DNA from 4 places in the Pseudoalteromonas sp. SWN166 genome. Region 1 is predicted to be linked to each of the others. Evidence: predicted binding sites of a transcription regulator. Region 1 holds the regulator's gene; each other region holds the start of a gene.
The links. Region 1 encodes sigma-54, which starts transcription at its own class of promoters, with help from an activator protein. Its sites were predicted from a motif close to GTTGGCACGNNNNTNGNNT; they were not measured.
Positions count from the first base shown of each region.

Region 2: the regulator sigma-54 is predicted to act here: its motif matches at 3,056-3,074, upstream of I6F49_RS01025 (LiaF domain-containing protein).
Region 3: the regulator sigma-54 is predicted to act here: its motif matches at 2,870-2,888, upstream of fliS (flagellar export chaperone FliS).
Region 4: the regulator sigma-54 is predicted to act here: its motif matches at 3,788-3,806, upstream of I6F49_RS07820 (ferritin-like domain-containing protein).

Region 1 is NZ_JADYXB010000008.1:118,896-124,501, forward strand. Features, by position in the region: gene I6F49_RS07130 (KpsF/GutQ family sugar-phosphate isomerase) at 1-487, shown strand, start outside; gene kdsC (3-deoxy-manno-octulosonate-8-phosphatase KdsC) at 488-1,039, shown strand; gene lptC (LPS export ABC transporter periplasmic protein LptC) at 1,036-1,590, shown strand; gene lptA (lipopolysaccharide transport periplasmic protein LptA) at 1,580-2,125, shown strand; gene lptB (LPS export ABC transporter ATP-binding protein) at 2,122-2,847, shown strand; gene I6F49_RS07155 (RNA polymerase factor sigma-54) at 2,917-4,416, shown strand; gene hpf (ribosome hibernation promoting factor) at 4,443-4,730, shown strand; gene ptsN (PTS IIA-like nitrogen regulatory protein PtsN) at 4,735-5,187, shown strand; gene rapZ (RNase adapter RapZ) at 5,207-5,606, shown strand, end outside.
Region 2 is NZ_JADYXB010000001.1:216,338-221,943, forward strand. Features, by position in the region: gene I6F49_RS01000 (5-carboxymethyl-2-hydroxymuconate Delta-isomerase) at 179-508, shown strand; tRNA gene I6F49_RS01005 (tRNA-Ile) at 829-905, opposite strand; gene I6F49_RS01010 (hypothetical protein) at 1,159-1,656, opposite strand; gene I6F49_RS01015 (YqaE/Pmp3 family membrane protein) at 1,997-2,155, opposite strand; gene I6F49_RS01020 (BON domain-containing protein) at 2,229-2,795, opposite strand; gene I6F49_RS01025 (LiaF domain-containing protein) at 3,123-3,785, shown strand; gene I6F49_RS01030 (VOC family protein) at 3,824-4,240, opposite strand; gene suhB (inositol-1-monophosphatase) at 4,496-5,299, shown strand; gene I6F49_RS01040 (substrate-binding periplasmic protein) at 5,346-5,606, opposite strand, start outside.
Region 3 is NZ_JADYXB010000007.1:72,287-77,892, forward strand. Features, by position in the region: gene I6F49_RS06095 (flagellar protein FlaG) at 24-446, shown strand; gene fliD (flagellar filament capping protein FliD) at 505-1,938, shown strand; gene I6F49_RS06105 (hypothetical protein) at 2,036-2,350, opposite strand; gene fliS (flagellar export chaperone FliS) at 2,359-2,760, opposite strand; gene I6F49_RS06115 (sigma-54 dependent transcriptional regulator) at 3,217-4,653, shown strand; gene I6F49_RS06120 (IS110 family transposase) at 5,065-5,606, shown strand, end outside.
Region 4 is NZ_JADYXB010000009.1:88,906-94,511, forward strand. Features, by position in the region: gene I6F49_RS07800 (DUF3413 domain-containing protein) at 1-311, shown strand, start outside; gene I6F49_RS07805 (DUF4124 domain-containing protein) at 415-894, shown strand; gene aceK (bifunctional isocitrate dehydrogenase kinase/phosphatase) at 998-2,716, shown strand; gene I6F49_RS07815 (LysR family transcriptional regulator) at 2,733-3,671, shown strand; gene I6F49_RS07820 (ferritin-like domain-containing protein) at 3,850-4,293, shown strand; gene I6F49_RS07825 (ExbD/TolR family protein) at 4,608-5,003, shown strand; gene I6F49_RS07830 (TonB-dependent receptor plug domain-containing protein) at 5,077-5,606, opposite strand, start outside.

The DNA of each region.
Region 1 (5,606 bases):
TGCGATGGGCGATGCCATGGCAGTTGCATTATTAGAAGCTCGCGGCTTTACTGCTGATGACTTCGCGTTATCTCACCCTGGTGGTAGTTTAGGCAAGCGCTTATTACTCACTTTAAAAGATGTTATGCACGGCGGCGTAAATACACCTATTATTAGCGTTTCACAAACAGTTAAAGACGCCCTTATTGAAATGTCTGCTAAAGGTTTAGGCATGACAGCCATTGTTGATGATAATCAGCAATTAGTAGGCCTATTTACCGATGGCGATTTGCGTCGTATTTTAGAGCAAAGAATTGATATTCATACAACACAAATAGATGTTGTTATGACTAAGTCATGTACTACGGCTACGCAAGATATTTTAGCCGCTGAAGCGCTTAATATTATGGAACACAAACGTATAAATGGCTTAATCGTTGTCAATGAGCTAAATCAGCCTATTGGCGCATTAAATATGCAAGACCTATTAAAGGCAGGAGTGTTATAAATGCAATTTGAAGAACTCTATCAACCGCTGAGCGATGATGCAAAAGCACGCGCTAAAAAAGTAAAGCTACTTATATGCGATATTGATGGTGTATTTTCTGATGGCCGTATTTATCTTGGCAATCAAGGTGAAGAGCTAAAAGCATTTAATACAAAAGATGGTTTTGGCATTAAAGCGCTTATAAACAGTGGCTTTGAAGTGGCTGTAATTACTGGTCGTCATTCACAAATAGTGCAACAACGTATGAGCAGCTTAACCGTACAGCATATTTATCAAGGCCAAGAAAATAAGCTCATTGCCTATCAAGAGCTAAAAGATAAACTCAACCTTAGCGATGAACAAATTGCTTATATAGGTGATGATGGTCCTGACATGCCCGTTATGGAATTAGTCGGCTTTGCTGTTGCAGTAAATGATGCTCATCCGCTTATAAAGCGTTTATCACACTATGTAACGCAAATGCCTGGCGGCTTTGGCGCAGTAAGAGAGCTTACCGACTTGCTCATGCTTGAAAATGGTAAAGCATTGACTACACAAGGCACTAGTTCATGAATGCAGCGCGCATAATATTAAGCGTTTTATTCATTAGCTGTATGGTTTGGCTTTGGTACCCTTATTTTACACAAACTAATGTTGCACCTCAGGCTGAGCCTGAAGTTATTGCCAAGCCTGATTACATAGCCATAGAACTCAAACAAACAGCCTATGACGAGCAAGGTAAAATTAGCCACAAAGTAACTGCGGCTAAAATGGAGCTATATCAACAATTAGGTTTTACGTTTTTTGAAAAACCTATTTTTACTTTATATAACGAAAAGCAAACGTGGCAAATAAATGCAGACGAAGCAACATTATACGAAGACAAACAATTAATTTTAGAAGGTAATGTGGTTGCCAAAAACTTAACCGATAACGCCATGATAGACAAAATCAATGCTGATAATATTCAGGTAGATATAAAGCTATTAACAATGCGTTCGGAGCAACCCGTTATCATCACCGGACCCAATTTAAAAATCACCGGTAAAGGCCTAGAAGCCGACTTAAAAACCGAAGTGATAAAACTAATTAACCATACGCGAACCATATACTATGACCAATAAAATATTAAAATCACTTATTATTCCTACACTTATAATAGCGTTTAATAGTAATGCTGCAGAACAAAACTCGCAACCTGCTGCAAATCAAATTTCAATAAGCGCCGATAAGCAAGAAGGCCAATTAAAAGCTAACGTGGGTATTTTTGAGAAAAACGTTGAGATTATTCACGGTAATCGCCGAATTACAGCAGACCGCCTCGAAGTACATAAGCGCGATGAACTTGGTGATAACCAGCAACTATTAATTGCCACGGGTAGCCCTGCTCGCTTTGAAGAGAAGCAATCAGATGGCACAACTATGAGCGCCAGTGCAGACGAAGTTCGTTACGATGTATCTAAACGTTTTTTAACGCTTGTTGGTAATGCACAAGTATCGCAAGCAGGACAAAAAATTAATGCTAAAAGTATTACCTACGATATAGAACAACAGTTAATCAGTGCCGAAAAAGATGAAAACTCAACTGACCGCGTTCACACGATTTTAGTGCCTATCGAAACTAAAAAAAGTAAAAAAGACGATAAAGGTCAACCATGAGTACATTAAAAGCAGAACTATTAGCAAAGAGCTATAAAGGCCGTGAAGTTGTCAAAAACGTCGGTCTTGAAGTAAAAGCTGGCAGTATTGTTGGCTTACTTGGCCCTAACGGCGCAGGTAAAACCACCACGTTTTATATGATTGTGGGACTTGTACCTAGCGACAAAGGTAAAATTTCTATCGATGATAACGATATTACTCTTTTACCTATGCATAGTCGTGCTAGATTAGGCATTGGCTACTTACCACAAGAGTCTTCAATTTTTAGAAAACTGACTGTTTATCAAAACTTAATGGCAATTTTAGAAACACGCAAAGAGTTAAATAAGCAAGCCCGAGAAGACACGCTCGATAAATTATTAGATGAATTTAGCATACAACACATTCGTGATAGCCAAGGTATGGCATTATCGGGTGGCGAACGTCGCCGCGTGGAAATAGCACGTGCGCTGGCAGCCGATCCTAAATTTATATTATTGGATGAACCATTTGCAGGTGTTGACCCGATTTCGGTATTAGATATAAAGAAAATAATAGAACATCTCAAAAATCGTGGGATTGGTGTATTGATTACCGATCATAACGTAAGAGAAACCCTTGATGTTTGTGAAAAAGCCTACATTGTTTCTCATGGGGAGCTGATTGCATCAGGTACTCCAGAACACGTATTAAATGATAAAACAGTACGCGATGTTTACTTAGGCGAGCAATTTAGGCTGTAACATTTACGCCATGTCTTTAAGCATCTGCTAGTATTAATTATAACAACATAAAAGGATTGTTAGAGATACATGAGGCAATCACTACAGCTGCGCATGGGCCAGCAACTTACAATGACTCCACAGCTGCAACAAGCTATTCGTTTGTTGCAACTCAGTACATTGGATCTCCAGCAAGAAATACAAGAAGCTCTCGACAGCAACCCGCTATTAGAGGTTGAAGAACCAGACTATTCCGAAGACGCTGCAGGTAAAAACGAGCAAAAAGCAGATACAGATGACATAACTGTTAGCGCATCTGCCGATGATGCTCCAAGCGAATACGAACAAGATAGTGGTGAAGCACTTGCAAAAGACACGCTAAGTGACGACATGGCTATGGATGTTAGTTGGGATGAGTACATGAGTGCCGCCCCTGCAGCATCATCAGGTCCAATGCCTGAAGACGAATCAATATACCAAGGCGCCTCTACTGAAACGCTTCATGAGTATTTAATGTGGCAATTACAACTAACGCCATTTAGCCCTACCGATGAAGCCATTGCTATTGCTATTGTAGAAGCCGTCGATGATTCAGGCATTTTAACACTAAGCTGCGAAGAAATTTTAGAAAGCTTTAATCAAGAAAACGAAGAAGATAACGAAGTTGAACTTGATGAAATTGAAGCAGTATTAAAGCGCATCCAACTGTTTGATCCTGTCGGTATTGCTGCACGTAGTTTACAAGAGTGTTTATGTATTCAACTTAACCAGTTTGATAAAGAAACACCTTACATTAATGAAACGAAAATGATTTTAACCGAGCATATTGATTTATTAGCAGCTCGTGACTATCGTACATTAATGAAGAAGACTAAGCTCAAAGAAGAAGAGCTTAAAGAAGTAATGACATTAATACATACTCTTAGCCCTAAGCCTGCAGATACTATTGTAAGAGAAGAGTCTGAGTATGTTATTCCTGATGTGTCAGTTAAAAAAATTAAAGGCCGCTGGGTTGTTGAGTTAAACCCAGATAGCATGCCTAAAATTCGTGTTAATAGCCAATACGCTGCAATGTCTCGCACTGTAAAATCCAGTGGTGACAGCCAGTTTATTCGCTCACATTTACAAGAAGCTAAATGGTTTATTAAAAGCTTAGAAAGTAGAAACGACACACTATTAAAAGTAACTAATTGCATTGTTAAGCAGCAACAAGGCTTTTTTGAACACGGCCCTGAAGCCATGAAACCAATGGTCTTAAATGATGTTGCTGAAATGGTAGAAATGCACGAATCAACAATTTCGCGCGTAACAACTCAAAAATATATGCACACACCCCGTGGTATATTTGAGCTTAAATACTTTTTCTCAAGCCATGTAAGCACCGAAAATGGAGGTGAATGCTCATCTACAGCAATACGTGCGCTTATCCGAAAATTAATCGCAGCAGAAAACTCAGCAAAACCATTGAGTGATAGCAAAATAGCGGATATATTGGCTGAGCAAGGAATTAAAGTAGCGAGACGTACAATCGCAAAATACCGCGAGTCTCTGGCTATTCCACCGTCAAATCAACGTAAAAGCTTGATTTAAGACGCTAAACAAAGAGGGTAATGCTTATGCAACTAAACTTAACTGGTCGTCACGTAGAATTAACCGATTCATTAAGAGACTATATTAATACTAAATTTGCGAAGCTAGAAAGACACTCTGATCATATTAATAATGTTCATGTCATTCTTGATGTAGAAAAACTAAATCAAAAAGCAGAAGCGACAATACACGTAAGTGGCGCCGAACTCTTTGCCTCTACAGAACATCAAGATATGTATGCCGCCATTGACTCGTTGATCGACAAGCTAGATCGCCAAGTAATTAAACACAAAGAGAAGCTTGCTCGACACTAATATGATGAAATTAAGCTCACTTATATGCCAGGACTGCAGCAAAGCTGCGGTCCTTTTTAATAGCAAAAAAAGGATTTTAGAGTTCATTAGCGAACTTGCTCACGCTAAACTTCCATACCTACCGCAACAAGACATTCTAACTGCTTTAATGAGTAGAGAGAAATTGGGTAGTACAGGTATAGGGCGTGGCATTGCGATTCCTCACGGAAGAATGAGCGGTGCAGAAGAGCCTTTGGCTTTAGTGCTCGTTAGCGAAACGCCAATAAATTTTGATGCTATAGATAACCGCCCTGTTGATATTTTCGTCGCACTCATCGTACCAGATGGAGATAACCAGCAGCACTTAAAGACTCTAGCTACCATTGCTGATAGACTCAATAACAAAGATTTTTGTAAGCAGTTACGTAGTGCAAAATCAGATGCTGAACTTTACCAAGTTATTGTTGATCAATCGTAGTTTTATTAAAGGGTGATAAATGGAGTTAATTATCATAAGTGGCCGTTCTGGTTCTGGGAAATCGGTTGCTTTACGCGTTGTAGAAGATTTAGGTTATTATTGCGTAGATAATATTCCAGTAAACCTACTGCCTTCATTAGTGCGCAGTGTATCTGATAGCTACGATAGAATTGCTGTCAGCATTGATGTTCGAAACATTCCTAAAGAGCAGGAAGAATTTAACGATATTCTTGAATACCTACCTGATTTTGCAAAACCTACATTATTTTATTTAGACAGCGACGATCAAACATTGATCAAACGCTTTTCTGAAACACGCAGATTACACCCATTATCAATAGATTCACTGCCTCTGGATTTAGCCATCAAAAAAGAAAAAGAATTACTTGATGTATTAATCACCCGCGCCGACTTTATGA
Region 2 (5,606 bases), on a different contig from region 1:
GTAGCTAAGTTACTAAGCGAAGGTTCACCTGTTTGTTTTTATACTAACATCAAAAATAAATACGACTAAATTAGTTTAAAGTAAACATTTTAATGTCGTGAGGGGTTAGCGAGTATCGACGTATTTGGTACAATAAGGCTCTCGTCGCAAGTAGTAACTCATAATAGGAAACGCTGTAATGCCGCATATTATTATTGAACACTCAGAAGATCTCCCTGTATTACCACAAGTTCTCGTAGAAAAAATCCACAACACCGCCTTCCAAAGTAACTTATTTGAATTAGAAACCATAAAAACGCGCGCTATTGCTTATCAGCAATATCAACTAGGCGCAGGAAAATCAGGGTTTATACATATTGCGGTACATATATTGGCTGGGCGCTCAATTGAGCAAAAGCAAATGCTAAGCGAACTATTACTTTCGTGCTTAAAAACGTATTGTCGCGATTCAGATAGCTTAAGCGTAAACATTTACGATATTGAGCATGAGATATACCGTAAAAATTAGTTAACTCTTGTAGTTTTGAGCAATAAAAGTAAACACTAATAACATAAAGCCCCGATTGGGGCTTTTTTTGTATTCTTAAATTAGATGCTGCTCACTGTCATTTGTAGCGCAGAGCATACATAGCATCTGATCTAACGCTGAAATTTAATAATGTATTTGCACTCTTTCTAATTTAAGAAAGCTTAGCTTAATCTATGGATTAACTTTATTTAGATTACGTTTATTATTAGGGGTAACTAAAAAATAATAAATAACACGAAATTAAATTCATGTAGCTTTGAATAATTTGAGTAGGTATTTACTTGGAAAGCTTGTAAAAGTGGTGGCCCCTCCCAGACTCGAACTGGGGACCTAACGATTATGAGTCGTGTGCTCTAACCAACTGAGCTAAGGGGCCAACTTTATATAACTGCTAGGCAGCTAATTTTTGAAGCGTTCAGTCACAGAGCGACTAAAGCGGGTTGCAGTATAAAAACTTTTTAGGTGCTTGTCACTACCAAACACCTTTATTTTAACAATCAGTAAGCTAACTGCTTAAATAGTAATCTTTTATGCGGATATAAACATAAAATGTAAGATATTTCCCATGATATTCACTGCATTAAATTATAAAAACCTTCCTCCCACATCAGTCTTTTATATTTAACGCTCTACTTTTTAAGTAAAGCTAACATATATGTGTAGGCATACAAGGCTGTAAAAAATATGCTTGGGGCTACTGTAAGTGCCAAATTAGGTGTCTGATTAATTACATTCACCAGAATTACTAAGCTCGATTGAACAGTAATCGGAATTACAGGCGCAAAAAGTACTCCAGCTATTTTTTTGTTGTTTAAATATGAGGCGCTGGAGTTAATTGCATTATTAAAGCTTTGTCGTATTGCTACGTTTTGTGGTGTTTTAGAATGAAACATACAAATAATCGGAGTTACAAATGCAAGCGCTACATAACTCGACTTATACTTGTTGACGACCTTTTCTAAAATAAAAGTAAAAAACAGCGTTACAAATCCACTATACAAGCCTTGCACTAATGCAGCTTGAAGCGTGACCGATTTTGCAATGTCTACCGCATTATTTGCCCAGTAGGCCCAACTAAAATAAAAAACGAATGACACAACACCTGACATTATAAGTCGAATATTCAATTAACTACCTCAATATGTGTAAAAACTTGGTTTAGAAGTGATGGTAATATTGTCACTAAATAATAGAGTAATTAATCGCGTATTGTAGATATATAAACAAACTAATGTTAAATATTTCCTAAATGGCATCAATACAGAATCAGAACACTGCTGTTAGTTAGAAAGCTTAATTGAAGTAAATAATAGCTGGGGGAATGTTGGGAGCGAGTTACAAGAAATAAATCACTTAGTTTGAGTAAATTAAAAAATGTTTACTTTAAAAACTAATATTGTGAGCCGATCGGTACTGAAGTATTTAGCTAAACCTCAGCAGTCGGCTTACACAATATATAATGTGTCATTATTTTTTCGCAATAATGTAGATTGCATGTATTAACCCTGGGAAATAACCTAGCAGTGTTAATAAAATATTTAACCAAAAATGCATACCTAAGCCAACTTGCAAAAATACACCCACTGGCGGTAATAAAACTGAAAATATTATACGGATAATATCCATGACCAAACTCCATTTAAATTAAGCATTAGAAAGGGGTAAAGCCCAGCTTTACTGGGCCTTAACTATAACTGTGTTATTCAGCAACAATAGTTAACTTATCAACTACGTCACGAACATCTTCAGCATTTTTAGCAATTTTAACTGCTAACTGCTTTTCAGCTTCAGACTCTACTGAGCCATTAAGAGTCACTACACCGTTATCGGTATCAACATCGATGTCTGTACCACCAACTTCCGAGTCAAACAGGAAGCGAGTTGTAATTACAGTGGTGATTTTAGCGTCCGTTAGGTCGTTATCATCATCGTCCATCATGTCTTTGCTTCTATCTTTTGTGTCCATGCTTTTAACAACGGTAAGGCTGTTTTCAACATCGGATACGCCATCTAGGCTAAGTACAAGTTCTTCTGCTAGCTCTTTATCAAGCTCGCTATTAACTTTACCTGTAAGTACTACCTTGCCATTTTTTACATCAGTGTTAATGTCAAAGTTGTTTAGATTAGTGTTCATAAGAAGAACTGTTTCTGCCTTACCATCAATCCAAGCATCTTTACTTTCGTTTTCCCAGCTGTTCGCTTGGGCACCCATAGCCGTAGTACCAAGAACTAAAGCTGCGATAATAGATTTGTTAAATGTTTTCATAATCTTTCTCCTTTTGATTAAAGACACTTTAACTTATGCGAGCTTTAGGCCAAGTTTACTTACTCTTAAAATTCAATTGCTTAGGTTGTTTTGCGATAAAGCTTTAACTATAGCTGTGTAACTATTTACAGGCTACTCGGTAAAACTTTCTCAAATAGTGAAAATAGCTAGATAATTGCTCTTTTGGTTAATCTATCGTTAATATAACAAAGAAAAAAACACCATTAAAAAATAACCAATTGATAATTAAAGTAATTATATTTGGTACGCGGTTTGCAATTAAACATTAAGATAAGTATCAATAGTAAATATAATAAGGAATATCTCATGTCTGTAAAAGTTGAAGACCGTCCAATAGAGCAAGTACGCGAACAGGTGATTGATCAATTAATTTATAATTACAGTCATGGGGTTATTTCAGTTGATGCATTTGAGAGACGTTTAGATGACGCGATGGATGCATCTAACAACGAAGCTCTTTTAGCCTTAGTAGAGGATTTAACACTTAATACAGACCAGCAATATAAAGCAGAAAAACAGTCGCAATTTTCTCCACACTATAGTGCACAACAAAACAGTGATGATGACTTTACACTACGCAGTATTTTAGGCTCTAACGAGCGAAGCGGCCAGTGGGTAGTACCAAAAAACATTTACCTCAGTAATTTTATGGGATCGGTGGTGCTCGATTTTACCGATGCCATTTTTGCGCATCAAAATGTAACTATTCACGTTAACTGTATTTTTGGTAGCGATGAAATATATGTACCAGAGCATGTAAACGTAGTCTCCAAAATGTTTTGTATATTAAGCAGCCTTGAAAATAAATCGGTATCACTTAACAAGCGCCAAGGCCCGACTATTCATATTGAAGGTAAAGCGGTAATGGGCTCTGTCGAAATAAAAATAAAACGGACTATTAAAGAAAAGTTTATGAGTTTTGCTAATGAGCTAAAAACACAATTAGGCGCTGGAAATAATCGTTCATAAAGCTTGCTTAAGCACCGCTCTTTGCGGTGCTTAACCTGTTATAAATCGTTATTTCGCTCGCTTGGTATATCACTTAAATACTCTACAAATTCCACCTCAAACCCAGCGGGATCAATAAAGTAGACATTCTTTCTGAAAGGATTCTCACTACCTTGCTTACTTATCCGAAAACCCGCTTTATTTAAGCGTATCACTACCTCATTTAAGTTATTAGTCACATAAGCAAAGTGTGCAAAACCAACTTGATGGCCCGATAAGTTTCTGTTTTCACCTTCACCATGGTCGCTTATCGCAATGTAATGCGTGTCATCTCCAAAGTGTACCCAGTGTCTTGGTTTTCCGTGCCAATCACCTCTACCCTCACTTCTGATTGACCAATGCGGAAATACAGCGCGATAAAATTTAAGCATACTATCTATATCACTCGCGACTAAGTTTACGTGCTCTAAATACATAATGTTGTCCTATCAATTAAGTAAACAGCACGATAAAACCTCAAGCTAGCTTTAGGTAAAGTGTTATTTAAAATTAATTCGATTTAATTAGGGCCTGTGACTTAATTATTATCTTGAAAAAATATATACACTTTTTAATCTTGTATAAAAAACAAACATAAGTATTTAGGGTTTATTGTTTACTTTATGTCAAAAGTCGCTAAAATATGCCGGCTGAAATATATAAACGTTCTTTTACAACCCAAAGGTAATACCATGCATCCAATGTTAAACATTGCGGTTCGCGCTGCGCGCAACGCAGGCAAAATTTTACTTCGCGCAAGTGAAGATTTATCAAAAGTTGAAGTGCAACAAAAAGGCGCTAACGACTTAGTAACTAACATTGATAAAGAAGCCGAAGCCGTAATTCGTGACACTATTTTACAGTCTTACCCTACTCACTCTATTGTTGGTGAAGAACTAGGTGAGCATAAAGGCAAGGATGATGATTACCAATGGATTGTAGATCCTATCGATGGAACAACTAACTTCATCAAAGGCATCCCTCATTACGCGGTTTCTATCGCACTTAAAGTTAAAGGTCGTTTAGACCAAGCTGTTATTTATGATCCAATTCGTGGTGAGCTTTTCACTGCTTCTCGCGGTCAAGGCACTCAGTTAAACAGCAAACGTCTACGTGTTAGCAAAACTACAGTTCTTGCAGGCACTGTACTTGCTACAGGTTTTCCTTTCAAAAACAAAAACCACATGGATGCATACACAGAAGCGTTTAAAGCACTGTTTGTACACACTGCAGACATTCGCCGTGCAGGTTGTTCTGCTTTAGATATGGCATACGTTGCCGCTGGCCGTGTTGATGGATTTTTTGAAATCGGCTTAAAACCTTGGAACTCTGCTGCAGGCGAACTTATGGTTAAAGAAGCTGGCGGTATGGTTGTAGATTTCGCTGGTGGTAATAACTATAACCACAGCGGCAATATCATCTGTGGCTCACCAAAACTGACTCAAGCAATTGTTCGCGAAATTCGTCCAGTATTACCTGAGTCGTTACTTCGCTAATAAATAGCATGATGAAAAAAAGGAGCCTAGGCTCCTTTTTTTGTGCCTAAAAATAAGGGTTATCGAGCTTAATTTCAACCGTTTTGCCTTTTGTATAAGGTAGGGTATTTAAACCCTTTGCGAAGTATTCATTAAATAATGCGTCAAACTCACCGTTTTCTTGCATTTTTATCAAGCCCTCTTCAACTGCCTTCGCCAATTCAGGTTTACTCTTTGTCACAAAGTAATAAATACCGGTTGGATAACTTATGTATAAATTAGGCACGATTACTAAATTACTTTGTTTGTTTTCAATAAGCTCAGAGTT
Region 3 (5,606 bases), on a different contig from region 1:
TAAGTTAGAAATAGGAATCTGTTATGAATACTATTAATTCCAATGCAGAAGTTACATTACCAACTCCGCTAGCGGGTGAAGATAAAGTGGTTGTTCAGGCGGCTAGTTCGCTAACGGAGCGTGCTATTGACGATGTAAAGCAAGCTGATACTCTAAATCAACAACGATTACAGCAAAATCAATACGAAAAAAATAATCAAGAAGTAACTGCTCAGCCACTAGAGCGTGAACAGTTAGAACAAATGGCGCAACAATTGCAGGACTTTATGGGCGAAATGAACCGAAGTTTGCAATTTAAAGTGGATGAAGATTCAGGTCGTGATGTAATTAAAGTACTCGATAAAGACAGTGGTGAAGTTATTAAGCAATACCCTTCTGAGGAAGTATTAAGTTTGGTTTCTAAATTGTCGGAGTCGGCAGGTATTTTGATTGATCAAACAGTTTAGTAAGTTATTCACATTGCTATTTTAAGTTAGTTTATTTTAAGTATTTAAGAGGTGAAGTATGGCTATTTCGTTTACTGGTTTAGGCTCAGGGTTAGCTGTATCAGACATTGTTGATGCACTAGTAAATGCTGAGCAAGCACCTGCTGAAGCTCGTTTAAATACTACTGAAGGCAAATTAACTACAGATATTTCAGCCGTTGGAGCACTCAAGTCGGCGCTCGAAAAAGTACAAACCTCAATGGAAGCATTGGGTGATAGTGATAATTATCAAAAGCGAACCGCATCAGGTAATGATGATTTTATATCAATTAGTTCAGATAAAGATGCGCAGCCTGGTAGTTATAATGTAAAAGTGGATGCCTTAGCACAAGCTCATAAGTTGTCATCCCCTGCGTTTGCAGCAGACGAGGCAATTGGCGCGGGTGTTATTACAATAGGCTCGGGCGACAATAGTTTCTCTACTGTTTTATCGGCTACAAATACCTTAGAAGATTTACGCGACCAAATTAATAACGGCCCTTTTACTGGCAGTGATAGTAATGATTCTGTTGTTGCAACTATAATAACCAGTGATACCGGTCAGCATTTAGTACTTACCAGTAAAGAAACCGGTGAAGACAACGCAATAACAATTACTGTACAAGACGATGACGGTACAAATACCGATACAGGTGGACTTTCTCGATTAGCTTACGATGTGTCTGACGCCGACCCACTAAACCATACTACAAACTTAACCGAAGTAAACGCGGCGCAAAATGCGCAAATAACAATTGATGGCACGTTAACTGTATCAAGCAATACTAATGAATTTACTAATGTGATTGATGGCGTGGATATTACCGCTAAAAAGTTGCATGCCACTGATGACGACTTAAGCGATATATCGGTTACCGAAAATAATAATAATATTAAAACAGGCTTAAATAGCTTTATTACAAGTTACAACGAACTCTTAGAGCTGAGCAATAATTTAGGTGCCTCCGGCGAAGGTGGTGCAGGCGTTATGGCTGGTGACTCGCTACTTCGTGGTGTTATGTCAAAGCTGCGTAGCGAAATAACAAATCCCGTTGATTTAGGTGATGGTAACTCATTATCGCTTTCGCAATTAGGTGTCGAAACAGACCGCTACGGTGTTTTAACCCTAAATACAGAAACACTAGATGAGCAAATAGACGCTAATGTAAATTTAGTGCAGCAGTTTTTTGTAGGTAATGACGATGATGGATTTGCACAATCGTTTGACGAAAAGCTGAGCTTTTACACCGACTCTGACGGTATTATCCAAAACCGCATAGACAGCAAAACAAACCAACTTGATGACATAGATGACCAGCGCTTGGACCTTGCCAGTAAAATGGAGTCACTATCATCTCGTTTATACGCTCAATATAACGCAATGGATTTATTAGTGGCAAGCCTGAATAACACCAGTACGTATGTTCAAGCTCAGCTGGAAAATATGCCTGGGGTTGTACGAGATAACTCTTAATATATAAATAGCATATAGTTTTAATAGCTAAACCAAAAAACATAAAAAAACCGTTATTTACAACGGTTTTTTTTATGTTTACTGCTTGAGGTGGATTTTAATTGGCTGCTTTATAAGCTTTAATTGCCTTGCCAGATTTTTTTTGTTTAATAATAGCTTTTGACGATTCGTTTTTAGCGCTATTTGCTTTTACTAAAATAGTATTTATACGAAGCTGAATTAATTCTAATTGCTCTGCGCTTGGGCCGTCGCTGCTTTCGCACCATTGCTTTAGTTTAGCATTTAAAGTGTCTAAAAAAGGCGGAGCTTCGTCTGCATTATTGTCATTTACTAACACTTCAATTTTACTAAGCAGTGCTTGTATTTGCTCTGCATGGCTTGTTAGTTGCTGCGAAGATGTTGGCGAGTTCATAATTTAAATTAAACCGCAGGGCTGCGTTGATCTAGCGGAATATTATTCCAACCTTCTTTAATTTCTTTAACAATACTTGATACTTCAGTAATTGCTTCAATATCGTTGTTTATGTTTGCTTGCGTTAAACGTCGTTGGCAGTAATCGTAAAGTGCCAATAAATTGTTAGAAATACTAGGGTCTTGCTCTACTTCTAAATTAAGTGCGTCTTGTAGGGCACCAAATAATAAAACACAGGCTGAAATGTTTTCACCTTTTTTAGCTATTTCTTTGCGCTCAATAAACCCTTTTGTTGCCGCTAAACGGCCGATAATATTACTGAATATAAGATTTATTTGTTCGTAAGGAGTCATTTCGGCAATACTACTAGCACGAACTTGACCGTATTTTTTTACTGAGATGTGAGCCATGGAAAATCCTAAAATTTAAAACAATAAAATTATGTGAAAGCTAATATAAAAAACTCTATATAAAACTGATATGAAAATTTAATAAAGCTTTTATACTTTTATAAGAACATAGCAATATTAATGCCAAGCATTTTAGCTTATCTATGTATCGGCATTTGTAACTTCAACTTAAATTTATAATTGAGTTTATTTACTAACAATAGCATTTTTATTCCTGAGTAAATTAATTTTTAGGGCTAAGTTATAGTTAAGTAATAGCTAGGTAATAGCTAAGCAATAACTAAGTTAAAACCATAACCCATACTTAATGATTAACTATTAAGTATGATTGACTTAACTAGTCCGTCTGTTTTTTGGCGTTTATGTCAAAAAACTGCCGCTATCGCTTGCATCCATTCTGAACTGGCTTACAATTTAACTAATTATACAAATTAGTGAAAGTACGGCTCGCTAAATATGATCTTGATTTTAGATAATAATAACAACCGCGCAATAGGATTAAATGCTTCACTTGGCTTTATTGGTGAAGCTGCTCAACTATTAAGCGAAGACTGCTTTGAACAAGAATGTAAAAAATATCAGCAGCAAGAATGCATGATTATTTTAGGAGCGTTGCAATCACTTGACCACGAAAGCTTAATTAAACGCTATCCAACTCTACCCTTTTTATTAATTGGCGAAACGCTAAAACCACTATTAAGTATCGCTAATGTAGTGGGGCTTATTTGCGAGCCATTTAATCACGAAGTGACAACTCAGTTACTCCACGATTGCCAGCAGTATCAGCGTATGCTGCCTAATGAGCATAAGCATACTAAACCACATAAAATTTTTGACGGACTTGTTGGTGAAACAGAGGCCGTAAAAGATGTTCGTTTTTTAATTGAACAAGTGGCAAAAACCGACGCTAATGTTTTAATTTTAGGCGAATCAGGCACAGGTAAAGAAGTGGTTGCCCGTAATGTTCACCTGCTTTCAAAGCGTATTAATGGACCGTTTGTACCTGTTAACTGTGGTGCTATTCCGGCAGAGCTGCTCGAAAGCGAACTATTTGGCCACGAAAAAGGCGCGTTTACGGGTGCTATATCGGCGCGTAAAGGGCGATTTGAACTAGCTCAAGGCGGTACACTATTTTTAGATGAAATAGGCGATATGCCACTGCAAATGCAAGTTAAGTTGCTGCGAGTATTGCAAGAACGCAGCTACGAGCGTGTTGGTGGTACAAAGGCTATTCAGGCTGATGTACGCGTTATTGCGGCCACGCATCGTAATCTTGAAACAATGATTGAAGAGGGCAGTTTTAGGGAAGATTTATATTATCGCTTAAATGTATTCCCTATCGAAAACCCATCGCTGAGTGAGCGAGCTGATGATATACCACTGCTTTTAAAAGAGTTAATGCGCCGTGTTAACGACCAGACTGGTTCTACCGCTAAGTTTACTGAGCGCGCAGTTGAGAGTTTAAAAGAACATGCTTGGCCTGGTAATATTCGTGAGCTTGCTAACTTAGTGGAACGTATGGTTATTATGTTTCCTGAGAAAGTGGTCGATATTCCCGATTTACCTAACAAATATCGTTACATTGAAGTTGAAGCCTACGAGCCTGAATACCCTGAAGAGTTAATGGAAAAAGACGCCTTTAACGACATATTTAGCACCGGTTTTAGTGATTACGAAAGTGAGCCTGACGCTGAGTTTAGCCAAACGGGTAGTGGGTTATTACCAGATGATGGTATTGAACTTAAAGACTATTTAGCCGAGCTCGAAATAAGCTTAATAACCCAAGCGTTAGAGCGCTATGATTACGTTGTAGCGCGTGCTGCAGAAATATTAGGTGTACGCAGAACAACACTCGTTGAGAAAATGAAAAAGTATAATCTTTCACGAGATTAGCAGTATGCAAATGGTGAAAGACTTTTCGCTATTTATTATTCATTTGTGAGCAATCACTTTACGGGCTTTGCCCATCACGCCTGCAAGCAGCGCGTTTACAAGATAAACGCAAACTTAAACTTTGGCGGTAGACGTAGAGCTTGCTCGCGTGAAAAGCGAAGCTTTTAATTATTTAAACACCCATCCCAAAAACTTCATTTTTGAACGCAAGCAAGCTTCGCGTCTTGTATCTCTCATTGATAAATGATTAGCTATCATTTATCACATCGAAGTCAGTGAGCTTGCCTTTGCGTCTAGTATTTAATACTGCTCCGTAGATAAAGCCCTGACTTTCTATTCTCAGAAACTGAATGGTATCCAAGCACACTTTTATTTAAGTAGATGCTGTATGTACAAGGGGAGTAAGTAGAGATGATGTTTATCGGCATTGATATTAGTAAAGAGAAGATTGATTTATCGTGGTTGAGAGACCAGCTTACAAATAAGATTAAAACAAAAGTATTTAAAAACAAGCGCCAAGACTTTTTAGCAATAGAAAAATGGCTTTTAAATACAACAAAAAGCGCTGCTAATGAGCTCGTTATCACACTCGAACCAACGGGTGTTTATCATGAGGCGCTGATGTATTTTTTACACGAGCAAGGCTTTAATATTATTCTAGCGAATCCCGGTAAAGCTAAAAAGTATGCAGACGCTTTAAACATAATTCATAAAACAGACAAGTCTGATGCAACGATGCTTGCCCATTACGGCTGTGCTAAGCACGCAGTCGTTAGTTATTGGCAACCTGATGCATTAGAGGTTAGAGAGCTTAAAGCTCTTATTCGTCGTTTAGATGCGCTTGAGAGTAACCGACAACGAGAAGCTAACCGATTAGAGGCAAGCGAATTCAGCAACGTTTCTGCGCGTGTTTGCCAATCAATAAAAGTGACTATCGCGTTTTTAGACGATGA
Region 4 (5,606 bases), on a different contig from region 1:
GTATTTCTAAAGTAGATGGACTTATTCAACCTAGCGATTTAATTGCTACAAGTGTTGGCCAATATTTAAATTGTAAAGCCATTGCTAAGCAAACAATGCTGGGCGTTAACTTATACAAGAAAAAAGATGATATGGGCGTTAATTATTCACAAGGCGTAGTTATAGCCTATAAAAAAGATAGAATTACTTTGATTGACTCAGATGGTAACTTTAAAAACATATCTGCAGCCGAAGGGTTTTCTATTGAACAAAGACTCGACATCCCATTTTTAGTACAGAGCATTAAAAAGCTCAAAACCTTTACCCAATAACCTTGGGTGTGCTGTCTAATAACCTAGCTTGCTATATCGCCAAGCTAGGTTATAGTTTTATATTGTTTTGCTAGCCAAAATATAAAAATCAAGGATGACAGACATGTTTCAAACTCTTCGCTATATCCTCTATTCTAGCTTTTTACTTATCAGTTTTTTTAGCTTTAGCGATACCACTTACTATAAATGTGTAACAGAAAAAGGCACTACCTTTTCTCAACTTCCCTGTGACGACGAAGCAACAACTTATAAAGTTAACACGACGGGTAATCAGTATTCAGGCCCAAAAGTTGATTACACTAAACAACTAAATGAGCTTGAACGTGAAAGACTCCTATCAGGCTTACAGGCAGAGTTACGCAGTAATAACCACAAACTCACAATACTTGATCGTAATAAGCAGCGTGCTGAATATAAACAACAAGAACGGTTAAATCATATTCTAGCCGTTGATGATAAAAAACGTATTACTAAAGATATTACTAAAAAACTAAAAATGATTAATAAAGAGTATAAAAAAGACACACCGGCCATCGCTAAGCAGATTAAAACTCTCGAAAAAAAGATAGCTAAATACCAATAATTTCTCATTAAATAGCGTGTAATATTTATCTTGGTTTTAAACTTAAAATAACATACCCTTAACACTATAGAGTATAAGCTCTAGGGACTATTAAGGAGTGCAAATGCAGCCTCGCCATATTGCTGAATTAATTTTAACGGGTTTTAAAAAGCACTATCAATTATTTCAAAAAACAACAGCCAAAGCCCCCCTCGCCTTTGCAAAAAAAGATTGGCAAGCAATTAATGATATCAGCCGTTTGCGTATCAGCTATTATGATGATCGTGTTAACGAAACCACACAAGCCCTAAAAAAAGAAACCCCAACAGAACAGCTTGATGAAAGCCTATGGCTTGAAGTTAAAAAAATATATCAACATTTTTTATGCTTCCACCCTCAAGCAGAACTCGCCGAAACCTTTTATAACTCTGTATTTTGCCGGCTGTACCATAGGCGCTATTTTCATAATGACTTTATATTTGTAGAAGCAACTTTAAAAGATGCGCCTTCGGTGCCTGTAGAGGCTGAATATAGAACGTACTTCCCAGTAGTTGATGGCCTAAAGCCAACAATAAAACGCATTATTAATCATTTTGATTTTAAAGCCCCATTTGTAAATTTAGAGCGTGATATTCGCCTTCTTGTAAAAGCATTTTATAAACAAGCCCCCGATACACATCACCAACCTTGGCAAATGCGCTTTGATATTTTGCACACACCTTTTTATCGTAATAAAGCAGCTTATATTGTTGGTCGTGTTGTTTCAAAAAGTGGCGTTCAGCCTTTTATAATCGCCGTATTGCACGATGAAGATAACGGGTTATATTTAGATGCTCTTTTGACTAAGTCATCTCAAATGCGTGTTATTTTTGGCTTTGCCCGCGCCTACTTTATGGTCGAGACTCACGCACCTTCAGCACTTGTCCGGTTTTTGAATCAGCTTATGCCAAACAAAACGCTTGCTGAGCTCTATAACGCAGTGGGTTTCCATAAACAGGGTAAAACTGAGTTTTATCGAGAGTTTTTAAATCACTTATCTCACTCTAGTGATGAGTTTACAATTGCACCGGGTACTCCCGGTATGGTGATGATGGTATTTACCCTTCCCTCATTTGGTTATGTTTTTAAAGTAATAAAAGACAAATTTGGTGAAAGTAAGCCCTTTGGTCGTGATACCGTGTTAAAGCGTTATCAACTAGTAAAAAACCATGATCGCGTTGGCAGAATGGCCGATACCATAGAGTATTCTAACGTCGTATTTCCTTTAGCGCGTTTTGATAGTAATTTACTTGCGCAATTACATAAAACAATTGGCTCATCAATGGTAATTGAAGGCGAATGGTTGATCATCAAACATTTATATATTGAACGGCGCATGACACCACTCAATTTATTTTTAGAAAATGCTGATGAAGAAAGTGCCGCAGACGCGATTGAAGAATACGGGCAGGCCCTAAAAGAAATGATTGCCGTTAATATATTTCCTGGCGATATGCTGTTAAAAAACTTTGGTGTAAGTAAGCACAAACGTATTATTTTTTACGATTACGATGAAGTTCAGTACCTAACAGATATGAACTTTAGAGCATTACCAAAAGCAAAGAGCTACGACGATTATTTAATGGATGAACAAAGCTACTCGGTTGCGCCGCAAGACGTATTTCCAGAGCAGTTATGTACATTTGTAATGCCAAACCCTATGTATAAAAAGTTTTTTCTCAGCACTCACCCGGAGCTTATAGATGTTAGCTTTTGGAAGCAGGCGCAACAAAATATAAAAAATGGGCAGGTAAGTCATATTTACCCTTACCCGACAGCACAGCGATTTATCCATCACTGGTAAACGCAAAGGACACACAATGAATATAAGTAAAATAGATTTAAATTTACTCGTTTACCTCGATACATTGCTTCGAGAATGCAACGTAACACGCGCTGCTAATCAATTGAGCATTACGCAGCCCGCAATGAGTAATGGCCTTAAACGACTTCGTAACTTATTTAACGACCCTATTTTAGTTCGTACCAGCGATGGTATGGTCCCGACAGAGCGCGCTTTGGAGTTACAGCCTGTAATACGTGGCATATTAATGACGCTTGAAGAAACTCTAGCACCTAATCGAGAATTTGAGGCAAGCCAAAGTAAACGTGTGTTTAGAATCATGGCCAGTGATTACGCGGCAAGTACATTAGCCCCAAAACTACTTAGTAAATTGCACGACGAAGCTCCAGACACTACTTTGGATATACTTACCCCAAGTGATGTAACCTTTCATGACGTAGAAAACGGTAAAGTAGATATGGCAATCAACCGTTTTGAAAACTTACCTCAGTCTTTTCATCATAAACGCATTTGGAAAGACAGTTTTTGCTGCTTAGTTAAGGCCGACAACCCTATTATTGAAAACTTTAGCCTCGACAGCTACTTAAAAGCACGCCATATATGGGTGAGTAAAACAGGTTTTGGCGTAGGTGTAGGTATGGACCCTAAAGATGTGCAAAAACTTGGTTGGGTTGACGAAGCACTTGCTCACTTTGGTAAGCATCGTAACATTGCCACTTTTACGCGTAACTACCATGTAGCGATTCATTTAGCTAAAGAGAAAAATTTGATTGCGACCCTTCCTTCAAAAGCCGCAAATATATATTTAGATGATCCGGGGCTTAAAATTTTAGAGCCGCCGTTCCCTATTCCTCCTTTTGAGCTTGATATGATTTGGAGCCCACTGTTACATCGCGATGCGAGTCACATTTGGTTACGTCAAAAAGTAGCTGAAGTAGCTGAAGAGCTAAAATAACTTTATTACACAATATGATGTAAAAATTGCTAGGTTAATACTTGATCTGTTAACCTAGCAACTCCAAAAATAAAAAATAAAACGTTAAAAAGCAAAGACTTAAAACAAGGCGTTAACTTGGAACACACCTTGCTTTAATTAAATTTAACTATACATTCATTTAATTAAAGAGGTCATTATGAACACCCATCAAGGATCAGAAGTAAATCATATTACTGACATCATTCAAGTTATGAACAGCGGCATCGATTTTTATCAAAAAGCACAGGAAAAAGTTGAAGACCCAGCTATTGGCGCCCTTTTTCAGCGTATGATAGATGCCCGAAAAGTGAGTGTTGAGCGCTTGCAGCCCTATGCAATTAACGAAAAAGGCGAACGCGAAGATGGTTCATCCTTCGCAGTTGAAGCACGACGTGCATATACAGCCTTACTTACTACATTCACCTCACATAACGACAGCACCTATGTAAAAGAGCTTGAAGAAGTAGAAGATAAAACGCTTGCAGAAATTAAAGCCGCTATGGATAAACCACAACCGGCTGATTGCGAAGCTGCACTCGCTAAAACATTATTAACAATGCAAAGCTGCCATGCAGAAATGAGCCGTATGCAAAAGCATTAAGCTTACATAACGCATAAATAGAACCCAGCCTAGCGCTGGGTTTTTTATTGCCTCTAATACCAACCTGCATAGATATTTAAGCAATTTAACGAATTAAATTACACTATAACGATGTTAAATAGACCCCATATATAAGCAAATTGGTATAAACACAACCTTATTTCGCCACATTTTAAATACATAATGAATACAAATATTTAATGTTATTAGAATATTTATTTAACTACGCTTTATTTTTGCTGTGCTAATTTTGTTAATAGGTACCTAAAACCTTGCTGTGGCGCCGCAGCATTTAATTAAAAATAAGGTCTAATATGAAAAGTAAACTAACTAAACTGCAAAATAATGCTGATGTAGATATGACCCCGATGTTAGACATAGTGTTCATATTACTAATTTTCTTTATTGTAACTACATCTTTTGTAAAACCTGTGGCTATTGAATTAAACCGGCCACTCGACAGCCCTCAAATAGATAAGCCTGTTAAAAATGCTTTATTTAGAATTGATGAAAGTAACGGAGTATATTTTTCAGGGAGGTTAATTGATTTAGAGCAAGTTGCGACTAATTTAGCGATGTTCGCGGCTAAATATGAAATAAGTACGGTACTTATAACCGCAGACGAAAACAGTACACATAATACTTTAATGAGTGTAATGAATAATATTAAGCAATACGATGATTATTCAATAAGTTTGATTTCTCAATAAATCAATCCAAGCTAAAACCAAAAAAAGGGCCTTACGGCCCTTTGAGTTAAATAACGAAAGGGAGTGTTATTAATTAAAAACGGTATTCTGCACCTACGTAGTAGTAAGCACCGTTAAAACCAAATGGAGCCGAGCGACGTGAGTAGTCAAACACACCTGAACTACTTATTACTGTGTTGCCACTAGCATCTACAATAGTACCTGAGCGAGAGTTACCTATTTCGTTTTTATCTGGATAAACGTCAAACAAGTTGTTTGCACCAATGTTTACCGACAAATCTTCAGTAACGAAGTAGTTAACTTTAACGTCAGTTAAAATCTCTGCCCCATACGTTTGACGACCACCATCTTCTACTGTGTACTCACCAAAACGATTAAGTGAAAGGTTAACTGTCCAATCGTCACGTTGATAAAGCGCACTTAAGTTAATACGATCCTCTGGTTGCCACTCTTCAATAATAGAGATGTCTTCAGCTGAAAATATATCGTCTACATTTACTGTCTCAAGGCTTGAGCCAGCAGGCGAAAATAACGATACAACATCTGTTTTAGTAAAGTTAGCTGCAAGTGTAAAATCAAGCGTGCCTCCTAAACCTTCAGTGT